Regions from separate parts of the Stenotrophomonas sp. 57 genome, predicted to be linked through region 1. Evidence: riboswitches for the same ligand, from Rfam matches in the RefSeq annotation. Region 1 holds a riboswitch; the other holds the start of a gene.
What was found. Region 1 has a riboswitch for glycine ahead of QP512_RS18100 (trimeric intracellular cation channel family protein). Riboswitches for the same ligand answer to the same signal wherever they lie in the genome.
Positions count from the first base shown of each region.

Region 1 (11,497 bases):
GGCACGGGTGATCGTCGGCACACGGTCGGCAGTGTTCACGCCGTTGCCGCAGGCCGGCCTGCTGATCGTCGACGAAGAACACGATGGCAGCTACAAGCAGCAGGACGGCATCCGCTACCACGCCCGTGATTTCGCTCTGGTGCGGGCCAAGGCGCTGGGCATCCCGGTGCTGCTGGGCAGCGCTACACCCTCGCTGGAAACGCTGCACAACGCCTATGCCGGGCGCTACACCCACCTGCGACTGAAGCAGCGCGCCGGCGATGCGCGGCCACCGCGCGTGCGCATCCTCGATGTGCGCAAGCGACCGCTGCACGACGGCCTGTCGGCCGATGTGCTGGCCGGCATCGGCGAGCATCTGCAGCGTGGCCAGCAGGTGCTGGTATTCAAGAACCGCCGTGGCTACGCGCCGGTGCTGCTGTGCCACGACTGCGGCTGGACCGCACCGTGCAACCGATGCGATGCACCGATGACCGTGCATGGCGGCGGCCGTCGCCTGCAGTGCCATCACTGTGGCGCACGGCAACCGGCACCGCTGGCATGCCCCGCGTGCGGCAGCCTGGCGCTGCAACCGCAGGGCATCGGCACCGAGCGCCTGGAAGAACATCTCACCGCCGCCTTCGCCGATTTCCCGGTGGTGCGCATCGACCGCGGCACCACGTCTCGTCGCGATGCACTGGAACAGCAGCTGGCGAAACTGGGCGACCAGCCCGGCATCCTGGTCGGCACGCAGATCCTGGCCAAGGGCCACGATCTTCCCAAGCTGACCCTGGTGGTGGTGGTCGGCATCGACGAAGGGCTGTTCTCGGCCGACTTCCGTGCCAGCGAGAAACTGGCACAGCAGCTGATCCAGGTGGCGGGCCGCGCGGGCCGTGCACGTGATCCTGGCGAGGTCTGGCTGCAGACCCATCATCCGGGGCATCCGCTGTTGGAAACCCTGGTCAGCGGTGGCTACCACCCGTTCGCGCAGGCCGAATTGAACCAGCGCCAGGCTGCCGGATTCCCACCCTTCGCACACCTGGCGCTGATGCGCGCCGAAGCGCAGCAGGTGGAGCATGCCAACGCGTTCCTGCTGGCTGCGCGGCAGCTGCTGGGCGAGCAGAACGTGGTGGAGGCGTATGGGCCGATGCCGGCGCCGATGCCGCGGCGGGCCGGCTACCAGCGCACGCAGCTGTTGCTGTCGGCGACGCAGCGGCCGCCATTGCACGGCATGCTCGGGCAGTTGGTACCGCAGCTGTACGCGCTGCCGGAAGCACGCAAGGTGCGCTGGTCCCTGGATGTGGATCCGACGGATCTGTATTGAGGGGTCAGAGCCCACCCGTCGGGCGGGATCCGACCCCGATGCCCTGGGGTCGGGCTCCTTTTCGCAGAAAATGGCCCTGATCCCGAATGCTTTCGCTTACGTCAGCGGCGACATCACGCCGCGCTGGTAGGCGGGGCGCTCGCGCAGGCGGGCGTACCAATCGGCCAGGTGCGGCAGCTCCGGGCGCTGGATCGGCAATTCGAACCACGCGTAGATCAGCGAGCCCAGCGGGATGTCGCCCATTGCGAACCTGTCGCCGGACAACCACGGCTGCTTGGCCAGGGTGGCGTCGGCCATGGCCAGGTAGTCACCGGTGCGGACGATCGCGGCATTGATCCGCGATTCGTCGCGGTCGGCCGGGGCGGTGCGCATGATGCCCCAGATGAGGTCGCTGTACAGCGGCGCCATCCGCGAGGTGCTCCAGTCCATCCACTTCTCGGCCTGGGCACGCTCCATCGGGTCTTCGGCGTACAGCGTGCCCAATGCGTAGCGTGCGCTCAGATAGCGCACGATGGCGTTCGATTCCCACAGCGGCAGGCCATGGTCTTCGATCACCGGCACCAGGCTGTTGGGATTCATCGCCTGGTACTCCGGCGTCTGCGTGCCGCCGTGGCTGCCACCGACTTCGATGGATTCATACGGCAGGCCGATCTCCTCGGCGCACCACAGCACCTTGCGGACGTTACTGGAATTGCGGCGGCCCCAGATCTTCAACATTGCGGATTTCCTTGCCTGCAGCGGTGCGCCACGGTGGCGCGGAAACGCTACGATACGCCCATCCAAAGGGAGAGACGACGTGACTGCATGGGATGCTTTGAACTACGTTCTGCTGGCAGCAGGGCTGGGGATGCTGGTGCTGGGCTACCGCCGCTCCAATCGCAATCTGCTGCTGTGTGCGGGCCTGTTGCTGCTGGCCTTCAACGGCGTTGAGGATTTCGCCGCCGGGTTCGCCGACGGCTATGCGAATTCGGAAGCACGGGTGATCTGACCCGTTTGGGTGATGTGCCGGCCAGCGGCCGGCACTACCGGTTTTTCTTCGGCAGCGCGCGCACGTAGGAGGATTTGCCGTCCTTCTTCAGTTCGAACAGGCCGATCGCCGCCAGCAGATCGCTGAGCTTGCCGTAGCCGTAGTTGCGCGGGTCGAACGAGGCCTGGTTGCCGATCTGGCTGCCGACCGGTCCCAGGTGCGACCAGCCATCCTCACCCTCGGCCGCGGACACCGCGCGACGCAGCATCTTCACCAGCCGCGTGTCGCTGCGCATTTCCGCACCACTCTTGCGCGGCCGCGCATCGTCGTTGGCCACCGACTCGCTCGAGGCCTGTTCGCTGGACGCCTGTTCGGTATCCGGCACGCTGGCGTGGGTCTGGCCCAGTGCCTCCAGATAGGTGAATTTCGAGCACGCGTTGACGAATGGTTCCGGCGTCTTCTTCTCGCCGAAGCCATACACCTTCACGCCATCGGTCAGCAGGCGCATCACCATCGGGGTGAAGTCCGCATCGCTGGACACGATGGCAAAGCCGTCGAGGTTGCGCGCGTAGAGCAGGTCCATGGCATCGATCACCATCGCCATGTCCGAGGCGTTCTTGCCCTTGCTGTAGGCGAACTGCTGGATCGGCCGGATCGCGTATTCGTGCAGCACGGCTTCCCAGCCCTTCAATCGCGGGCTCTTCCAGTTGCCATAGGCGCGGCGCACGTTGGCCACGCCGTAGCGGGCCACTTCGGCCAGCACCTCGTCGATCTTCGAGGCCGGCGCGTTGTCAGCGTCGATCAACAGGGCGATGCGCTTTTCCGGTTCGCTCATGGGCTCCTCAAGGGCGGTTGCCTGAACCCGAGTATCGCCGATCCACGCGGGCGCTGACGTGACAGGCGGTCAGCGTGCGAAGATGCCAGGCGCTTCCCCCAATGCCCCCACTGGAGTGAGTCGATGAGTCGTGAGCGCGTTCCGCATCTGGTCGTTGTCGGCGGCGGTTTTGCCGGTCTCTGGGCCACCCGTGCCTTGGCCCGCGAACGCATACGCATCACCCTGGTCGACCGCCGCAACCATCATCTGTTCCAGCCGCTGCTGTACCAGGTGGCCACCGCCGGCCTGTCCGCGCCGGATATCGCCGCACCGCTGCGCCACATCCTCGGCCACCAGCGCAATGTGGAAGTCCGTCTGGGCGAAGTGGTGGCCATCGACAAGCAGGCCCGGCAGATACGCATGGCCGACGGCAGCACGCTGGACTACGACAGCCTGCTGCTGGCCACCGGCGCCACCCACGCCTACTTCGGCAACGATCAGTGGGCCGATGACGCGCCCGGCCTGAAGACACTGGACGATGCCATCGCGCTGCGCCGCAAGCTGCTGCTGGCCTTCGAACGCGCCGAGGCCGAACCGGACCCGGCAAAGAAGGCGGCGTGGCTGAGTTTCGCCATCGTCGGCGGCGGCCCTACCGGCGTCGAGCTGGCCGGCACCCTGGCTGAAATCGCGCGGCATACGCTGCGCAATGAATTCCGCCACATCGACCCGGCCAGTGCCAAGGTGCGGCTGGTCGAAGCCGGTCCGCGCGTACTGTCCTCGTTCCCGGAAGTGCTTTCGCTGAAGGCGCGCCGACAGCTGGAAAAGCTTGGCGTGGAAGTGCTGACCGGCACCCCGGTGAGCGACATCGACAGCCACGGCTTCACGCTCGGCGATCAGTTCGTGCCGGCGCGCACCGTGGTGTGGGCCGCCGGCGTGGCTGCTTCACCGCTGGCGCGCACGCTGGAGGTGCCGCTGGACCGCGCCGGACGCGTACAGGTGCAACCGGACCTGACCCTGCCCGGTCACCCGGAGCTGTTCGTGGCCGGCGACCTGGCCGCGCTGAGCCAGGCCAATGGCAAGCCGGTGCCCGGTGTGGCGCCCGCGGCCAAGCAGATGGGCAAGTACGTGGCCGAGGTGATCCGCGCTCGCCTGCACGGCAAGCCCGAACCCGGTCCGTTCAAGTACGCCGACTATGGCAACCTCGCCACGATCGGCCGCATGGCCGCGATCGTGCACCTGGGCCGCCTGCAGCTGTCCGGTGTGCTGGCGTGGTGGTTCTGGCTGGCCGCGCACGTGTTCTTCCTGATCGGCTTCCGCAACCGCATCGTGGTGCTGCTGAACTGGGCGGTGGCGTACTGGAGCTACCAGCGCAGCGCACGCATCATCTTCGGTGATGACCGCGACGACCGGCGGCCGAAGCGGTAGGGCTGCACGCAACGGGGTCGGATCCCTTTCCGCAGGAAAGGGCTCTGACCCCTTGTTGCAGTAGATCCACGCCATGCGTGGCTCTACCTCCTCATCGGGCCGCCCGGCACCCGCCGTTTCGACCATGCCCGGCAGAAATCCTCTTTTCTCGCGGTGTCGGCAATCTGCGCGGTACTCCAATGCCGGGTGATCCAGATCGTCAATGCGGTGCTGCTGAGATGCCAGCGCAGCATGTCTTGCTGCGGTTGCCGCCACAGGTGGCGTCGGGCAATCCAGAAGGCCTCCCGCTCCACTTCAGGCACCTTCTTCTTCATCACGTCCTTGTCGAAGAACCGGGCGATGAAACGCCACGGGTCCACCGGCTGGTATCCCGTTCGTGGTTCACTGGTGCACGCAGCCACACCACTCGGCACACGGTCTGCCGGCTGCGGCCGGCCTTCGGCCAGCGTCAGCCCGAGCAGGTACAGAAGGCCAGGCAGCAGCGCGATGCCGGCGATTAGCACGACGACGGAGATCCATGCTTTGCCGGCGGCACGCATCGCTCACTGTGCCTTCGGCTTCGGGTACCACAACGCGTTGACGATGACCCAGCGTTGGTCAAAGCGCCCCATGTGGAAGTAATCGACGAACCATGGGGTTTCCAACCGCACCGAGGCCGCGTTGCCGGTCAAGTCCAGCACCGTGCAGCGACGGTCCCATTGATCCTTCGGCGTCTTCAGCGCGCCCTGCTTTGTCAGCGAAACCAGTTCCTCCTTCGACATGCGGCGCAGGCCTGAGCCGCTCGTCGGGCGTATCGCCGAGCACCGCGCGCTTGGCCAGGTCCGGATGCAGGGAACGGGCGACGCGCTGCGGGTCGGCTTCCAGCTGGCCATCGACGTAGTCGTGGCAGGTGGCTTCGGTGGGCGCGAGGGTGGCTGGGTCGGCGGCAGGACTTGTGGCTACGGAAAGGGCGAACAACAGGGCGATCGTGGACATCCGGGTCTCCAGCGCTGAGGGCTGGGCGATCGTGGCATGTGCAAGCCGCATCCCCGCATGGCGTGGATCTACGGCATCAGGCCCATTTCGTCGGTGCCCAGCTGCATGTACATGAACGCAGCGGCTTCTACAGACATGGGCTGCCCCTGCGGGAAGCTGTCCAACCAGGTGGTGATGCGCGCATGGCGCCCCGCCAGCGCATCCGCCAATGCCTGCTTTTCCGCGTCAGTGGCGCGCTCCTGCATTTCGTTGCGAAGCACGTCATCGCCGATCCCCCACCTTTCTGCGAACGGGATCAGATCGATCAGATCGGGAGGGACCCGGTCACGACGCAGGTGGATCGGTTCGGGTGTCCTCGGGCCATACGCGGCCAGCTCAGCGGCGGTGCCGATCTGCCCCTGCTGCAGTGGCGGTGGCGATGGTTCCTGGGTGCAGGCCAGAAGGGCCACGCAGGCAGCCAACTGCAGTATCCCGCGGTTCTTCATCGGACGGATCCATGTGTCGATGGGTGTGGCGATCATGGCATGGACAAGGCCTACCCACGCACGGCGTGGATCTACCGTAGAGCCCAGTCCATGCCCGGGCCCCGCATCGTGCAGACGGAACAGAAGCCGAGCGTGGGCTCGGCTCTACAGAAGCGCGGGATCCGGCGCCTGCAGCCAGGCCAGCTTGCGTTCGCGCGGCTGCTGCTTGAGCTGCCATTCGGCGCGCGAGGCGGCGGCGCGGTCCGGGTACTCGCGCACGGCAAGGATGCGCAGCGGCGGCCGGGCGCGGGTGTAGCGGGCGCCCTTGCCGGCCTGGTGGGCGGCGAAACGCGCGTCCACGTCGGTGCTGATACCGGCGTAGAAGCTGCCGTCGCGGCATTCGAGCAGGTACAGGAACCACGGGCGGAGGGACGGGGCCATGGCCGGATTATGCCGTGCTGCACTGCAGCGGATATACTGGCGCCCGAATGCAGGAGAGAGGCGCCGCGCTGGCGCCCGCCGAAGGCGCAGGCTCCCATGATCGCTCAGGCCGGTGGGCTGGAATCCCACCAACCATGCATTCGACTCGCCGAGCTGGAGAGAGGTCACCGGGCACGCCCGGGACGATCCGCCGAAGGGGCACGCGGCCTACGCCGCTGAACTCTCAGGCAAAAGGACAGCGGGAGCGGCACCGGTCATCGTCATCCCGTCATTGCGCAGGCAGTGGCGGTATAGGCGCATGGCCGGCCCCACCGCGCCCGGAGCCTGCCCCATGCTGCTGTCCATCATCTACCTGATCGCCATTTCCGCCGAAGCCATGACCGGCGCCCTGGCCGCCGGCCGCCGCCGCATGGACCTGTTCGGTGTGGTCATGATCGCCTGCGTCACCGCGCTCGGAGGCGGTTCGCTGCGCGACATCCTGCTCGGCCACTATCCGCTGGGCTGGGTGAAGCATCCCGAGTACCTGGGCTTCACCGTGTGCGCGGCGCTGATCGCCACATGGGTGGCTCGCTGGATGCACCACTTCCGCCGTACCTTCCTGGTGCTCGATGGCCTGGGCCTCATCGCCTTCACCCTGATCGGCTGCTCGATTGCGCGCGAAGCGGGCCATGCGATGCCGATCGTGCTGATCGCCGGCATGCTGACCGGCGCGTTCGGCGGCGTGCTGCGCGACATCCTCTGCAACGAGGTGCCGCTGATCTTCCAGAAGGAGCTGTACGCGATCATCGCGTTGCTGACCGGCGCGGCGTACCTGTTGCTGCTGCACTGGGGCGTGGCCGACGCCACCGCGATCCTGTGCTGCCTGGGCGGCGGCTTCGCGTTGCGCCTGCTGGCGATCCACTACCGCTGGGAAATGCCGAAGTTCGTGTATCACGACGAAGTGCATTGAACGATAGCGTGTTCGCCGGGCATGGCCCGGCGCTACCCTTCGCGCCCTGCACCACCCCGGCGATGTACCTGGCGCTGTCGCTCATGCGCAGCGCCAGGCGCATCGCCGGTGCAGATGGGCCGGTCTCCAACTCCGACCGGCCCTGATCGCGGCCGCACCCCCGCAGGCGCTGGCCGCCATCCACACTCGTGCCGCCGTGAGGCGGCTTTCATCAGGCCGCTTCGGACACCTTCACTTCGCGACGGGCGCGCACGGCCGCAGCCAGTCGCTCCAGCACCGTCACGGTGGTGTCCCAGTCGATGCAGCCATCGGTGATGCTCTGCCCGTAGACCAGCGGCTGGCCTTCCACCAGTTCCTGGCGGCCACCCACCAGATGGCTCTCGATCATCACACCCACGATGCGCTGTTCCCCGTCTTCCAACTGAACGGCGATGTCCTCGATCACCTTCGGCTGGTTCTCGGGGTTCTTCAGGCTGTTGGCGTGGCTGGCGTCGATCATCAGGCGCGTCGGCAACCTGGCCTTGGCCAGTGCCTGGCAGGCCTCGGCCACACTGCCCGCGTCGTAGTTCGGCTGCTTGCCGCCACGCAGGATCACATGGCAATCCGGGTTGCCGGTGGTCGAAACGATGGCGGTGCCACCCTGCTTAGTCACCGACAGGAAATGATGCGGATTCGAAGCGGCACCCACCGCGTCGGCGGAGATCTTCACGTTGCCGTCGGTGCCATTCTTGAAGCCGACCGGGCACGACAGCCCCGACGCCAGTTCGCGATGCACCTGGCTTTCAGTAGTGCGCGCACCAATGGCACCCCATGCCACCAGATCGGCGATGTACTGCGGCGAGATCACGTCAAGGAACTCGACACCGGCGGGCAGGCCGAGCTTGTTGATGTCGCGCAGCAGGCCACGGGCGATGCGCAGGCCCTTGTCGATCCTGAAGCTGCCATCCAGGTCCGGATCGTTGATCAGGCCCTTCCAGCCCACCGTGGTGCGCGGCTTCTCGAAGTACACGCGCATGACGATTTCCAGTTCGCCGGCCAGCGCATCGCGCAGCGGCTTCAGGCGCTGTGCGTACTCGATGGCGGCGTTCGGGTCGTGGATCGAGCACGGGCCCACCACCACGGCCAGGCGGTCATCACGGCCATGCAGGATCTGGTGCAGAGCCGCGCGCGAGGCGCTGACGGTGTCGGAGGCTTCATCGTCACAGGGCAGCATCGCCAGCAGCTGGGCCGGCGGTGTCAGGGGTTCGATGGTGCGGATACGCAGGTCGTCGGTGTGCGGGGGCATTGGGGGAGATCTCCGGAACGTTGGGGGTCCCCAGCGTGGCGACATGAAAAAAGCCGCCAGGTTCGCTGGCGGCTTTCGGGAATGCGTCTGAAGCTTTCTTCAGGGTGAGCGCAGTCCTTCCTCCGCCAGTGGCTTCGGAAAGTAATACCAGTAAAAGCTGGTGGGGGCTGCGTTCATGGGATGTATTGATAGCACAGCTTTTGCGCAGTGCAAAATGTTTCATCCGCAACTGGGCACGCGGTGCAGCGTGGGGCCCGCCCGGCCCATCCCTGCGGCAGCTGGCACGCGAAGTCGCTCATTTGCCATGCACTTCCACGTCCAGCAGCAGGCCTTCATGGATGTCAGCCCAACGCTCCAGCACGCGGCCCAGTTCCTGCCGCGCTTCCTCCAGCTGTTCCGGGTTGAGCAGGGACCGGGCGGTGTAGAGGTCGGACACCAGCCGCCGCAGGACGGGCTCAGGGATGGCCACCGACGGCCCTTCCGCCTCCGGCAGCTGCAGTGCCGGGGTGTCGCCAAGCGGGCCGTACAGCGTTATCTGGAGCGTGCTCTGCATGATCGACTTCCGCGCGGATGACAGGGGGAATGCACTGTTTACCGCGTCCGGGTGACAGGCGCATGTGCCCCCCCATGCCGAGGACCGGCATCCACCGGCATCTGCCATCCTGCTACAAGGCGGCCAGGTCGGCCAGGTGCTGGGCCATGCTGTCCATCGCGCCTGCCGCATGGGTGGTGGTGAAGTACTCATGCCAGCCGGTAGCGGCAATGCCAGCCACCAGCGCATCGACCTCCTCGCGGCCCGCGCAGCGCCAGACCGCATAGAACTGCGCATCGCTGCTGTGCGGCACGCCCGCGGCAATGCGGCCCATCGCCAGCGGAGTGATGCGGACTGGATCGAACTGCTGCATGCCGGCTCCGATGCGGGCGAAGAAAGCGCTCCGCTGCTCGGGCGGGAGTGTGGTCCAGGCAGGCGTGGCGGTATAGAGCTCGATGAAGGTGTGCGACATGGTGGTTCTTCCTTGAGGTTTACGAAGTTGGGCGGAGGCGGCCGGCAACCTGCACTACCGCAGCGAGCGCAGTGCACGTTGGCGGATGTAGGCGTTGGCGCCGCTGTGGCGCTCGTGCTGCCAACGCGTGCACAGCTCACGCAGCCACTGCGGCTGCGTCTTGCCGGCATCATTGAGCCAGTTGCCGACCGAATCCTGCACATAGCGTTCCGGGTCGTCAGCCAGTGCTTCCAGCAGCGCGGATGCATGCTCCGGGTGCTGCTTGAAGAGTGCGATATGCGTGGCCCATACACCGCGTGGACGCAGCGCTTCGCAGGCGAAGCGTCGCAGGTGCGGCGATACTTCCTGTGTCCACGATTGCAGGTACTCAAGCGCCTGCATCGGCGCGGCAACGATGTTCATGCGTAGCGCCAGCCACGCCCATTCGCGCACACCGAAGTGTGGATCATCGGCCAGCGCGCGCATCTGCTGCAGCTTCTCTGCCAACGTCGCGCGGACATCGCTGCCGATCAGATAGCAGGCCCAGCCGCGCACGGTGTCGGACACATGGTCCTGCCATTGCACGGGATCACCGTGCCCCGCCTCACGCAGCAGTTGCGCAGCCAAGGCCATGCGCAGTGTGATGCCCCTGCCTGAGGCATCCTGCATGCGTTGCAGCGCTTCCGGTGCAAGCGCAGGCGCCACCACCTGCAGCAGCGCGGCGAAATCCACTGCCAGGCATTCGGCCAGATGGGTGGTGGGGGCATGGCCGGTGTTGAGTGCATGCAGCCGTTGCGCCGCGATCGCCGGGCTCATGCTGCACGTTCTCGTCCAGCATCGGTGTGCTGCCAGACCTTGTGCAGCAACTGCGACAGCTGTTGCTGTTCATCCGTATCCAACCCATTGAACAGGCCACCGATCCATTGCGTGTGCTGCTCGAACAACGTCCCAGCCAGGCGCGTTCCCTGCGTAGTCAACACGATCTGGAGGCGACGGCCATCTTCGGCATCGCTGCGCCGCTGCAGCAGGGCTTCGCGTTGCAGGCCATCGAGCAGGCCGCTGATGGTGGCGCGGGTCACGCCGGCGCGCTCGGCCAGTTCGTGCGGGGGCAACGTGCCGCCGGCACCATGCAGCAGGAACAGCACGATGAAGCGGGCTTCACTGAGCCCGTGCGGTGCGAGACGGGTGGCGCAGTCGCGGTCGATGGCCGTGGACAGGGAAAGCAGCTGGAAGCACAGTCGCAGCTGCGCGATGTTGGCTTGCCCGCGTCGCTGCGCCTCATCCATCAGGGCATGGTGCTTGGGTTCGATCATCCTATGAACAACGTATGATTAGGCGCCTAATCATAAATCGGGACATCTGATCCAGGCAAGCCGGGAAGGCGTTTCAGCAAGCGCTTCCCAGCAGCAGGCGCGCGATCAGTCCACCACCCTCCCGGTGCAGCAGCTGCAGTTCGCCCGCATGCCGCCGCGCCACGTTGGCGGCGACCGCCAAGCCCAGCCCGGCCCCACCCGTGGCGCGGCTGCGTGAGCTCTCGCTGCGCTGGAAGGGCTGCAGCAGGCGGGTGCGGTCGGCCTCATCGATGCCTGGACCGCGATCCATCACGTCAAGGTGCGCCACGTTGCCGCACACGGCTGCCCGCAGTTGTACCGCCCCCGCGTAGCGATCGGCGTTGTCGATGAGATTGTCGATCGCCCGTCGCAGCAGTAGCGCATCCCCCTGCCACCGCAACGTATCCGGCCCGTCGAAGGAGATGTCGATGCCCCGCAGCAGTGCGCTCTGCACGCACTCCTCCAGCAACACGGCCAGATCCAGCGGATGCATCTGCAAGGGCTGCAGCTCACCACGCGCGTAGTCGAGAACCTGCTCGATCATCGCGTCCATGCGCTCGATG
Region 1 covers NZ_CP127407.1:3,931,399-3,942,895, forward strand. The annotation lists gene QP512_RS18055 (primosomal protein N') at 1-1,300, shown strand, start outside; gene QP512_RS18060 (glutathione S-transferase) at 1,397-2,017, opposite strand; gene QP512_RS18065 (hypothetical protein) at 2,097-2,288, shown strand; gene QP512_RS18070 (NYN domain-containing protein) at 2,323-3,102, opposite strand; gene QP512_RS18075 (NAD(P)/FAD-dependent oxidoreductase) at 3,226-4,506, shown strand; gene QP512_RS18080 (hypothetical protein) at 4,590-5,045, opposite strand; partial or broken gene QP512_RS18085 (nuclear transport factor 2 family protein) at 5,049-5,481, opposite strand; gene QP512_RS18090 (hypothetical protein) at 5,550-5,966, opposite strand; gene QP512_RS18095 (GIY-YIG nuclease family protein) at 6,111-6,386, opposite strand; glycine riboswitch at 6,427-6,516, shown strand; glycine riboswitch at 6,530-6,633, shown strand; gene QP512_RS18100 (trimeric intracellular cation channel family protein) at 6,718-7,335, shown strand; gene QP512_RS18105 (3-deoxy-7-phosphoheptulonate synthase) at 7,547-8,620, opposite strand; gene QP512_RS18110 (hypothetical protein) at 8,916-9,173, opposite strand; gene QP512_RS18115 (DUF6616 family protein) at 9,286-9,624, opposite strand; gene QP512_RS18120 (DNA alkylation repair protein) at 9,679-10,419, opposite strand; gene QP512_RS18125 (MarR family transcriptional regulator) at 10,416-10,916, opposite strand; gene QP512_RS18130 (ATP-binding protein) at 10,990-11,497, opposite strand, start outside.

Region 2 (11,497 bases), 690 kb from region 1:
TGGCGTTGAGCTGCGCGACCTGGGTGGCCTTGCGCAGGCCTTCGCGGCCCATCATCGCGATGTACATCCAGCTGATCGGCAGGATCGAGGCGCTGCCGAAGCTGGCCGCGCTGACCATGCCGACCGGACCGTTGTCACCCAGCTTGCCCGGCAGGAACGGCGCCAGATGCTCCTTGACCGCGCACGGGCCGACGCCCGGGCCGCCGCCGCCGTGCGGGATGCAGAACGTCTTGTGCAGGTTCAGGTGCGAAACGTCCGACCCCCACTTGCCCGGCTTGGCCACGCCGACCAGCGCGTTCATGTTGGCGCCGTCGGTGTACACCTGGCCGCCGTGCTGGTGGATGATCTCGCAGATCTCGACCACCTCTTCCTCGAACACGCCGTGCGTGGACGGGTAGGTCATCATGATCGCGGCCAAGCGGTCGCTGTACTTCTCGGCGTTGACGCGGATGTCTTCGACGTCGACGTTGCCGTTGGCATCGGTCTTGGTCACCACCACCTTCATGCCGCACATCTGTGCCGAAGCCGGGTTGGTGCCGTGGGCCGAATCCGGGATCAGGCAGATGTCGCGGTGGCCTTCGCCGCGCGAGCGGTGGTAGGCGCGGATCGCCAGCAGGCCGGCGTACTCGCCCTGCGCGCCGGAGTTCGGCTGCAGGCTGACCGCGTCGTAGCCGGTGCATTCCACCAGCATCGCTTCCAGCGTATCGATCAGTTCCTTGTAGCCCAGCGCCTGGTCGGCCGGCACCAGCGGGTGGATCTGCGAGAACTCCGGCCACGTCACCGGAATCATTTCGGCGGTGGCGTTGAGCTTCATGGTGCACGAGCCCAGCGGGATCATCGTGCGGTCCATCGCCAGGTCCTTGTCGGCCAGCGAACGCAGGTAGCGCAGCAGTTCGTGCTCGCTGTGGTGGGTGTTGAACACCGGATGGGTCAGGAACGCGGACTGGCGCAGCAGGCCGGCCGGCAGCGCGTCGGCGGTGCTGGCGTCCAGCGCGTCGACGTCGGCCTGGGCACCGAACACCGCAGCCAGCGCAACCACGTCGGCGCGGGTGGCGGTTTCGTCCAGGCTGATGCCGACCGAGTCGCTGTCGATCGCGCGCAGGTTGTAACCGGCAGCGCGTGCCTTGACGTGGATCTCATCGGCGTGCACGCCGGTGACATGCAGGGTGTCGAAGAAGTCGCCACCGACCTGCACGCCGGCATTGCGCAGCGCTGCGGCCAGGATCGAGGCCAGGCGATGGGTGCGGCGGGCGATGCGGGTCAGGCCTTCCGGGCCGTGGTAAACGGCGTACATCGAGGCCATCACCGCCAGCAGCACCTGCGCGGTACAGATGTTGGACGTCGCCTTCTCGCGGCGGATGTGCTGCTCGCGGGTCTGCAGGGTCAGGCGGTAGGCCGGGTTGCCCTGGGCATCGACCGAAACACCGATCAGGCGGCCCGGCATCGAACGCTTGTAGGCATCGCGGCAGGCCATGAACGCCGCATGCGGGCCACCGAAGCCGAACGGCACGCCGAAGCGCTGGCTGTTGCCGACCACGATGTCCGCGCCCCATTCGCCCGGGGCGGCCAGCAGGGTCAGGGCCAGCAGGTCGGTAGCCACGGCCACCAGGCCGCCACGTGCGTGCACGGCATCGACCAGCGCCTTGTAGTCGCCCACCTGGCCGAAGGTATCCGGATACTGCAGCAGCAGGCCGAAGGCTTCCGCATCCAGCGCTTCGGCCGGGGTGCCGACACGCAGCACGATGCCCATCGGCTCGGCGCGGGTGCGCAGCAGTTCCAGCGTCTGCGGATGCACGGCGTCGTGCACGAAGAAGGTGTCCGACTTGGACTTGGCCGAGCGCTTGGCCAGGGTCATCGCTTCAGCAGCGGCGGTGGCTTCGTCCAGCAGCGAGGCGTTGGCGATTTCCATGCCGGTGAGGTCGGCACACAGGGTCTGGAAGTTGATCAGCGCTTCCATGCGGCCCTGCGAGATTTCCGCCTGGTACGGGGTGTAGGCGGTGTACCAGGCCGGGTTTTCCAGGATGTTGCGCAGGATCACGTTCGGCGTGTGGGTGCCGTAGTAGCCCTGGCCGATGAAGCTGCGCAGCACGGTGTTCTTGTCGGCGATGGCACGGATCTTCGCCAGTGCCTGCACTTCGGTCATCGACTCCGGCAGCGCCAGCGGCGCCGGCGACTTGATCTTGGCCGGCACGATGGCATCGGTCATCGCATCCAGCGACGCGTGGCCGACGACATCGAGCATCTGCGCGATCTCGGCGTCGTTGGGGCCGATGTGGCGCTCGACGAACGCGTTGTGGTGCTCGAGCTCACGCAGGGAAGGGGTGTTCTGGGACATGGCGAAGGATCCGTCAGGAAAGGGCACACGCACGGGCACAAGCCGCCGGTCGGCGGTCTGCGGGGCGCCCCTCTGTCCTTTTGCCTGAGAGTTTAAAAGCGCGGAAAACCGCAGCTTCGTGCCCCTTCGGCGCCGGATCGAACCGGTCTCTCCAGAGTTGTGTTACGGGTGGTATCGGGCCTGAGCGATTACGGGCGTTGCGCCTTCGGCAGCGGTGTTCCGCTTCTCCCACCGTGTTGCCCGCCGATTATAGCCCCTTGCGGGCCCGGCCAGCGGCTGCTGGTCGGTGCCGCCGCGCCTGAATGGCCGATGGCCCGGCCGTGCGTTTTGTGCAGTGCTGCATGGCGTCAGGCGCAATCCCCACCTATGATGGGCGGATACCCGAATTCATCTGGCGCCGTCCCCGTTGCTGCGGGACCGGCGCCCGCCGTGCGTGCCCCGCACGGACCTGCCGGACGCTGCCTCCATGACCGCCGCTGTTGCCCCCTCCACCCGCCGCATGGCCCTGCTGCTTGCCGGCCTGGCCATGTTCGGCCCGTTCTCGATCGACACCATCTTCCCGGCGTTCCCGCAGCTGGCCCAGCGCTTGGCGGTGGACGAGGTGGCGGTGCAGCAGACCATCAGCGTGTACCTGCTGTTCTACGGCCTGATGAGCCTGGCGCACGGCCCGCTGTCCGATGCCTGGGGCCGCAAGCGGGTGATCCTCGGCGGTCTGGTGGTGTTCGTCGGTGCCTCGGTCGGCTGCGCGCTGTCCACCGACCTGCCCACGCTGCTGGCGTTCCGCGCGCTGCAGGGCCTGTCGGCGGGTGTCGGCATGATCGTCGGCCGCGCGGTGATCCGCGATCTCTACCATGGCCATGACGCGCAGCGGCTGATGAGCCAGGTGTCGATGCTGTTCGGCATCGCCCCGGCCATCGCACCGATCATCGGCGGCTGGATCCTGCTCAGTGGTGCAGGCTGGCCGCTGATCTTCTGGTTCCTGGTGGTCTTCGCACTGGTCCTGCTTGCGGCCACCGCGCGCTTCCTGCCGGAAACCCATCCGGTCGAGGCACGGGTGCCGCTGTCGCCGCGCGTGCTGCTGCGTGACTACGTGCGCATCGGCTTCAGCCCGCGCTTCCTGCGCCTGGCGCTGGCCGGCAGCATCGGTTTCGGCGGCATCTTCCTGTACATCTCCTCGGCGCCGGTGTTCGTGATGCAGCACCTGCATCTAGGCGAGGGCGGTTTCGCCTGGTTGTTCATTCCCACCATCGGCGGCATGACCACCGGCTCGTTCCTGTCCGGGCGCATGGCCGGGCACACCACGCCCACACGCCAGGTCGCCATCGGTTTCAGCCTGTGCGCGCTGTCGGCGCTGCTGAATGTCGCCTACGTGGCGCTGTCGCCGCAGTTCGTGCTGCCGTGGGCGGTGCTGCCGATCTTCCTGGGCGGCATGGGCATGTCGCTGATCTTCCCGATCCTGGCCCTGGCGGTGCTGGACATGTACCCGCACCAGCGTGGCCTGGCGTCGTCGCTGCAGGCCTTCGTGCAGCTGATGATCAGCACGGTGGTGGCGGGCGTGGTGTCGCCGCTGCTCAGTGCCAGCCCGCTGCACCTGGCGCTGGGGCAGGCCGCATTCTTCGCTGCTGGCTTCGTGTTCTGGTACTGGGAACACCAGCGTGAACGCGCAGCGCAGGCAGCCTGCACGGGCCATTGAGCAGCGCGCAGGGGTAGGGCGGGCCGCGATGCCCGCAACGCTTGCGACGAGGAACGACCGGACTAGGCTGACGACTCCAGCCAGCCGGTGCGTGGATGCACGACAGCCAGCCGATCCGATGTCGTTGCATGAGGTTCCCATGGCTGCGCAGCAGACCTACCGCCTGTTCGAGGTGGCGCTGAAGGAGCGCCGCGTTCTTTCCCCTTCCCTGGACCGCATGGTGTTCACCGGTGCCGACGTGGCGCGGATGAAGACCGAAGGCCCGGACCAGCGCATCAAGGTGTTCTTCCCCTTGCCCGGCCAGGACGTGCCGCAGGTGCCCAGTGGCGAGGACTGGTATCCGCGCTACCGGGCGTTGCCGGACGACCAGCGTCCGCCGATGCGCACCTACACCATCCGCCAGCTGCGCGCGGAACAGTGCGAGGTTGACGTGGATTTTGTCCTGCATGGCGAGACCGGGCCGGCCTCGCGCTGGGCCATCCACGCCCGCCCGGGCGACCGCGTGGTGCTGCTGGCCCCCGATGCCGACTGTACCGACAGCAGCGAAGGCTGGGAGTGGAAGCCGCCGGCGGATATCGGCCAGGTGCTGCTGGTGGCGGATGAAACCGCGCTACCAGCGGTGGCCGGCATTCTCGAGGAACTGGCCACGCTGGCCGATCCGCCACGCACGCTGGCGCTGCTGGAAGTGGCGCACGCCGGCGATGCGGTGCCGCTGAAGGCCCCGGAAACGGCCGAGCTGGTCTGGCTGCCACGCGGGCAGGCGACCTACGGGCATCCTCTGTTGCAGGCGGTGCAGGCGCGGCTGACAGCGGCCTCGAGCGTGGGCGCAGGCGACGAACTGGAAGAGATCGACATTGACGCGCAGATCCTCTGGGAACAGGCTGATGCCAGCGTGGCCGGGCCGCTGTATGCCTGGGTCGCAGGCGAGGCAGGAGCGGTGATGGCGATCCGTCGCCATCTGGTCCGCGACTGCGGGCTGGACCGCCGCGCGATCACCTTCATGGGCTACTGGCGGCACGGCAAAGTGCTGGACTGAGGGGTGTGAAGCGGCGTGGCGGGCGGGGTGCGCTATCCTTGCGCCCCCTTTCGCAGCGGTACCGCACCATGTCCACCAGCTCCAAGACCCGCCGCGACCAGCGCCGTCGCCAGGAAAAGCAGGCCGCCAACAAGGCTGCCGCGCAGGCGTCGCCGGTGGAACCGCATGCCGAACTGCGCGATGCACAGCGCACCCTGCTGGCCGGTGTCGTGCGCCGCGACGGCGAATGGGTGCTGGGCATGGATGGCCGCATTGCCGGCCACAGCGAGAGCGCTGCGCAGGTGCTGGCGCTGATCATGCAGGCCGGTGAGCTGCACGAACGCAATGGCACGCCGGTACGCCTCATGTACTCCGACGCACTGCGCGATGCCGCACAGGCCGAAGCCAAGGAGAAGGGCCAGACCTTCGAGGAATTCAAGGCCGAGCTGGCCGCGGCGATGGCGGCGAAGAAGAACAGCTGATCGCGCCGAATCTGTAGAGCCGAGCCGTGCTCGGCTTGCCGTGCGCAGCACGGTGGAAACGCAGCCGAGCATGGCTCGGCTCTACAACACGGAGAAGGGGCGGATCCGTGCGGACCCGCCCCTTCTTTCATTTCGCCGCCGGCGCCGCGTTGGCCTGCCAGCCGCACATCTGGCCTGCGTTCTGCTGCTTCAGCCACTCGTTGACCGGTGTGAAGTACTCGATCATCGGGCCGGCATCGAGCTTGTCGGTACCCGTCAGCTCCTTCAGCGTGGCCTGCCACGGCTGGCTGGCGCCCTTGCTCAGCATGGCCCAGTACTTCTGGCCGGCTTCCTTGTTGCCGTAGAAGGTGCACTCATGCAGCGGTCCCTTGTAGCCGGACGCGTCGCACAGGCCCTTGTAGAACTGGAACTGCAGGATGCGCGCCAGGAAGTAGCGGGTGTACGGGGTGTTGCCCGGCACGTGGTACTTCGCGCCCGGATCGAAGAATTCCTCGCCACGGGTGCTGGCCGGGGCCACGCCCTGGTACTTGGCCTTGAGGTCCCACCACGCCTTGTTGTAGTTGTCGGCGGTGATCGATCCGTCGAACACGCCCCAGCGCCAACGGTCGATCATCAGACCGAACGGCAGGAACGACACGCCCGACAGCGCCATGCGCATCTGGTTGTTGATGACCGCCTCGCGGCTCTCGGTCGGCGCGTCGACCAGGCCGATCGAGCTGAGGTACTTGGGCGTCATCGCCAGCACGATGGTGTCGCCGATCGCTTCATGGAAGCCATCGTTGGCACCGCCCTGGAAGAGCGGCGGCAGCGGGTTGTAGGCCAGGTCGTAATAGATGTGGCCCAGCTCGTGATAGATGGTGGTGAAGTTCTCTTCGTTCGGCTTGATGCACATCTTGGTGCGCACGTCGCCTTCCATGTTCATGTCCCAGGCGCTGGCGTGGCAGACCACGTCGCGGTCGTCGGGCTTGATGAACTGGGTTTTCTCCCAGTACGACTGCGGCAGCGACGGCATGCCGAGCGACACGTAGAAGTCCTGCGCGCGCTCCGTCATCTGCTTGGCGGTACGGAGTTCGGCCTCACGCTGCGCCTTGTACTGCGCGGCCACGTTGGCATCCTTGCCGGCCTTGGCCAGCGCGGCGCTCAGGTTGGTCTGGTACTGCTTCTCCAGTGCCGCGGTGATGTCCAGGCTGCCGGCGCCCGGGTAGGGTTCCAGCTGGTCCCACAGGTTCGACCAGTCCTGCTGCCACATGTTGCCGAGCAGGTGCGCCGCGATCAGGCCATTGCCCACTTCGGCCTTGTCCTTGCCGTAGGTCTTGTCCAGCTTGCCGCGCGCGTAGCAGTGCAACTGTTCGTACATCGGCTTGACCTGTTCCCACAGGCGGTCGGTTTCCGGGCCGATCTGCTCCGGCGGCATGTCATAGCCGCTGCGCCACATCTGGCCGGCATCGGTGAAGCCCATGCCCTTGGCGCCTTCGTTCACCAGCCCGACGAACTTCTGGTAGTCGCCGCGCATGCTCTTGGTCGTGCTGTGCCAGCCCTGCCAGGCATCGAGCTGCTTGTCGTAATCGCGGCTGCGTGCCAGCACCTGCTCCAGCTCGCCCAGCTGGCGACAGGAGTTCGGATCATTGGCATCGGTGCAGTACTTGCCGGCCCCGTAGCTGCCTTCCATGCGGGTGGCGATCTGGGTCAGCTCGGCCAGCTTGGCCGGGTCGCGCGGCGCCGGCATCGAGGACATCAGCTTCAGCAGGTGGATGGCGCGCTTGCTGTCCTCGCTCATCGGCTTGCCATCGAATTTGGCAGCCTGTTCGATCCAGCTGTTGAGCTGGGTCAGCGAGCGCTCGTTGGCCTTGGCCGCGATGCGCTCGGAATCACTGTTGATGTAGGTGGAGGACAGCCACTGCGCCGAGGTCATCTCCGGGTAGGCGGCCTTGAATTCGGCATTGATGCGGGCCACGAACTGGTCGGCGGTTTCGCCGGCCGGGGCGCTGCTGCTGGCGGTATCGGTGCCTGGGGTGGGTTCCTTCTTGCAGGCGACCAGGGCCAGCGTGGCGGCGGCGACAGCCGAGGCCAGCAGGAGATGACGATGTTTCACGGGCGGTCCTTGGGTGGTGAACGACGGCCGAAGGCTAGTGGGCAGTCGCTGCCACCGCAAGTGGCGGAAGTCGGCCGGGCGGCGCCCGGCACCCGAAGAGGCCTTCAAGCAAGCGCAACGTCAACTTCAAAAGCAACGATTCCATGGTTTGGCGGGGCGGTGTGGGCTTGCAGGACACGCCGTAAACCCGTCCATGGGGGCTCGATGGCGCCATCCATGGCGCCAACGGTCCTGCAAGCCCACACCTCCCCACCTCCGACAGATTCCGTGTGCTGTGGGTAGGTGTCGACCTTGGTCGACACATCTGTCAGGTATCGACAATCAAAATGGGGCCAGATCCGTTTTCCTCCGGAGAACGGATCTGACCCCAAGGTCATTCCAGCAGATCGCGGAAAACTGTCGAAGGCGGGGTGGGTCCGGTTGAGGGGGCGTGAGCCGCATGGATGCGGCGACCGAGCTTACATGGACGTACTTGCAGCGTCCCCCGCAACCGGACCCACCCCGCCAACCCACAGGATGCCAGCTTTTGCTGTTGCTTCGGCTCTGACCTCTGCAGGTGCAGGGCTGCAAGCCCTGCCGAACAAACCTCAACTCTCGCAGTTGGCGAACACGTCGCGATCGCGCTCGTACAGCGCCGTCTTCACCTGCATCAGGCCCAGCACCGACGGGAACAGGTTGTCATGGTCGGTGTACGCCGCCGAACGCTTGCGCACGCACTGCAGGTCCAGCCCACGGCTGCTGGCGAAGCCCGGCGAGAACCACATCGTCATCGGCACGCGGGTCTGCTCGGCCGGGGCGATCGCGTACGGCACGCCATGCAGGAACAGGCCCTTCTCGCCCAGCGACTCGCCGTGGTCGGACAGGTAGATCATCGCCGTGTCGTAGTCCTGCATGCCCTGCAGCGTGCCGATGGTCTTGCTCAGGAAATGATCGGTGTACAGCACGGCGTTGTCGTAGCTGTTGGTGATCTCCTCGCGTGAGCAGCGGCCGATGTCACGGGTGTCGCAGGTGGGCTTGAAGCGCGCAAATGCGGCCGGGTAACGCTCGAAATAGGCCGGGCCATGGTTGCCCAGCTGGTGCAGCACCACCACGCGGTCGCCGGGCTTGGCGCGCACCTGGGTGGCCAGGTCCTGCAGCAGTATCTCGTCCATGCAGCGGCCGTCCGCGCACAGGCCCGGGGTGGTCGCATCGGACAGCGACTGGAAGTCCAGGCCTTCGCACACGCCCTTGCATCCGGACTGGTTGTCACGCCACAACGGTGCAATGCCGGCACGGTTCAGTACGTGCAGCAGCGACTGGTGCGCGCGGATCTTCTTCTCGTCGTAGTCGTGGCGACCCCACGGCGAGAACAGGCACGGCAGCGATACTTCGGTGCTGGTGCCGCAGGAGTGCATGTCGGGGAAGTTGATCACCGATGCCTGGGCCAGCTCCGGGGTGGTGTTGCGGCCACCGTTGAGGCCCCAGTTCTGCGCGCGCACGGTCTCGCCCATCACGATCACCAGCAGGCGCGGCTTGCTGGCCGGGGCGCGTGGCGTGGCCTTGGCGTCGGTGCCGATCGGCAGCTTCGGCGCGCGCTGCACCGGGTTGTCGCCCCGCAGTGCACGCGGCAGGCCCAGCAGCACGTTGGCCGGGGTGGCCAGGTAGCGCACTTCACGCTGGTTGCGCATCAGCGCCGAGACATCCTGGAACGAAATCAGCGCACCGCCCACCGCGGTCACCGCCGCCACCAGCAGGAACCCGAGGCGCCACAACAGGCTGCGCCCCCAGCTGCGGCGGCGCAGCTGCACGCGCCACAGTACGATCATCGGCAACACGGCCAGCAGCAGGACCGGCCACAGCAGCGACACGGTCATCAGTTCGCGGCTTTCCTTGGGGTCGGTCGCCAGCACGTTGCGCAGCATGTCCGCATCCAGGTAGATGTGGTAGCGGCTCATGTAATGCGCAGCGAATGCGGTCACCAGCAGCAGCAGGCTGATCACCACCTTGGCGTTCCAGCGCCAGACCAGGATGCCCAGCAGCACGCCGTGCGCACCCAGCAGCAACAGCAGCAGCGACAGCGCGTAGCGCAGGCTGCCCGGATGGCTGGCCATCGCGCTGTGCCAGAACAGGCCGTTGCCGGCCACCGCAAAGAACAGGCTGGTCAGCGCGATCAGTGCTTCGGTGGAAAGCTGCGGCCGCCAGTGGCGAATACCCGCGAGGGCGGGGAGGCGGGCGGGGCGTTGGACCGATGCACTCATGCGTTTGCCTCCTGGCGGTTGGGACGGTCCAGCTGACGGCGGATCAGAGCATACAGGCCCAGCGAAAGCAGCCAACATATCAACGCGGTGGCAACGTCATGCGAAAGGAAATGGGCGCCCCGCAGCTGCTGGCTGATGCCGAACACCAGGCCGGTGCCGAGGCCGATCCACAACCCGGCCCAGCGCCAGGACGGGCGCCACAGCAACCCGAAGAAGTACAGGCAGAGCCATGCATAACCCGCGCTGGCGTGCCCGGCCGGGAAGCATGCCTGGGGGGCCATGCCGCTCGGGCGCAGGGTGAACAGTCCGATGAAGGGTTCGTGGCCGCCGTAGCGCAGCAGGTCCCAGGGGCATTCCATCGGCACCAGCGACTTCAGCAGGGAGATCACGCCGGTACCCAGTGCCATGGCAATCACGACATAAAGCAGCGCCCACTGCAGGGTGCGATCGCGACCCTTACGCCAGTGATGGAAGCACAGCAGGATCGCAACCAGCGCCGCTGCCGTGCTCAGCCATTTGCCGGCCTTGTGCACCAGCGTGCGGGTGACCCAGGCGTCCTGCAACGCCCAATGGCCGCCCTCAAGACGGAACAGGTGGTCGGCCACCCATTGATCGCCGCCGAATCCCATCAGCAGCGTAAACACGGGCAGACCGATTGCGACAGGCAGCCAGAGGTGAGTTACGGCAAATCGTGACGCCAGTGGCGATGTCGCAAGCGGCGCTACCGAATCAAGGGGACGGACGGGCATGCTGGGAACGAGCGGTTCGGGAATCCGCGGTCATGCTCGTCACCTTGATGTCGGAGAAGGGTCGGACGCTCGTTCGTGCTGGGTTAATGGTTGCCCGACGGGTGTCAACGTTCAGTCTTCTTCGGCGGTCGATCCTGTCCGCTCGGCATGGCAGTCCGGGTTCCATGCGGTACCGGGAAGCAGTTGCCAACGATTCCTGTTGGCAACACCGATATCGATCACCTTGGCCGGGTCAACACAGGGGCTCATCGCGTCGTCCAGCACCAGCAGCCAGCGCTTTCCAGGCGCCTCGGCCAGCCACGGGCCGGCGTCATGCCATTGCTCGGCCCATGGGCGCTTGAAGCCGAACTCGCGTACCGGGCGGTCGGCCTGCAGCAGGTTCTGCTCGCGCCAGGCCACCAGCGCCAGTTCCGCATCCGGACCGATCCGTGCGCCAACCCGGCGCATCAGCGCCGACGCCGATGCGTACGGGTCCAGCGCCGGGATCAGTACCAGGCCGTAGAGCATCCACAGCATGCCGTGGGTCAGCAGCACCAGCGTCGCCGCGCGGCGCACCCGCAACCAGACGATCAACGTAGCCAGGGCGATGGCGAAGGTCAGCAGGCCATCGCCCAGCACCGGAAGCAGGGTGTCGGGCATGGCCCTCCGTTCCAGCTGGGCCAGGGCCCACGGGTGCTCGGTCAGCAGCATTACGCCCAGCACGCCGGTGGCCAGCATCAGCACCACGCTGTAGCCGAACAGGTAGCGACGCACGCACAGGCGGCGCAGCAGGCCGGGCAGCAGCGGCGCCACGGCCAGCGCCATCGCCGGCAGCATCGGCAGCAGGTAGACCTCGCGCTTGCCCGGGCTGGCGCTGAAGAACACCAGCACCAGCACGGCCCAGCCCAGCAGCAG
Region 2 covers NZ_CP127407.1:3,238,545-3,250,041, reverse strand. The annotation lists gene gcvP (aminomethyl-transferring glycine dehydrogenase) at 1-2,335, opposite strand, end outside; glycine riboswitch at 2,398-2,500, opposite strand; gene QP512_RS15040 (multidrug effflux MFS transporter) at 2,802-4,028, shown strand; gene QP512_RS15035 (siderophore-interacting protein) at 4,168-5,064, shown strand; gene QP512_RS15030 (hypothetical protein) at 5,133-5,525, shown strand; gene QP512_RS15025 (M2 family metallopeptidase) at 5,653-7,617, opposite strand; gene QP512_RS15020 (phosphoethanolamine--lipid A transferase) at 8,205-9,854, opposite strand; gene QP512_RS15015 (phosphatase PAP2 family protein) at 9,851-10,603, opposite strand; gene QP512_RS15010 (glycosyltransferase family 39 protein) at 10,715-11,497, opposite strand, start outside.
Region 2: another riboswitch for glycine. It lies ahead of gcvP (aminomethyl-transferring glycine dehydrogenase); the one in region 1 lies ahead of QP512_RS18100 (trimeric intracellular cation channel family protein).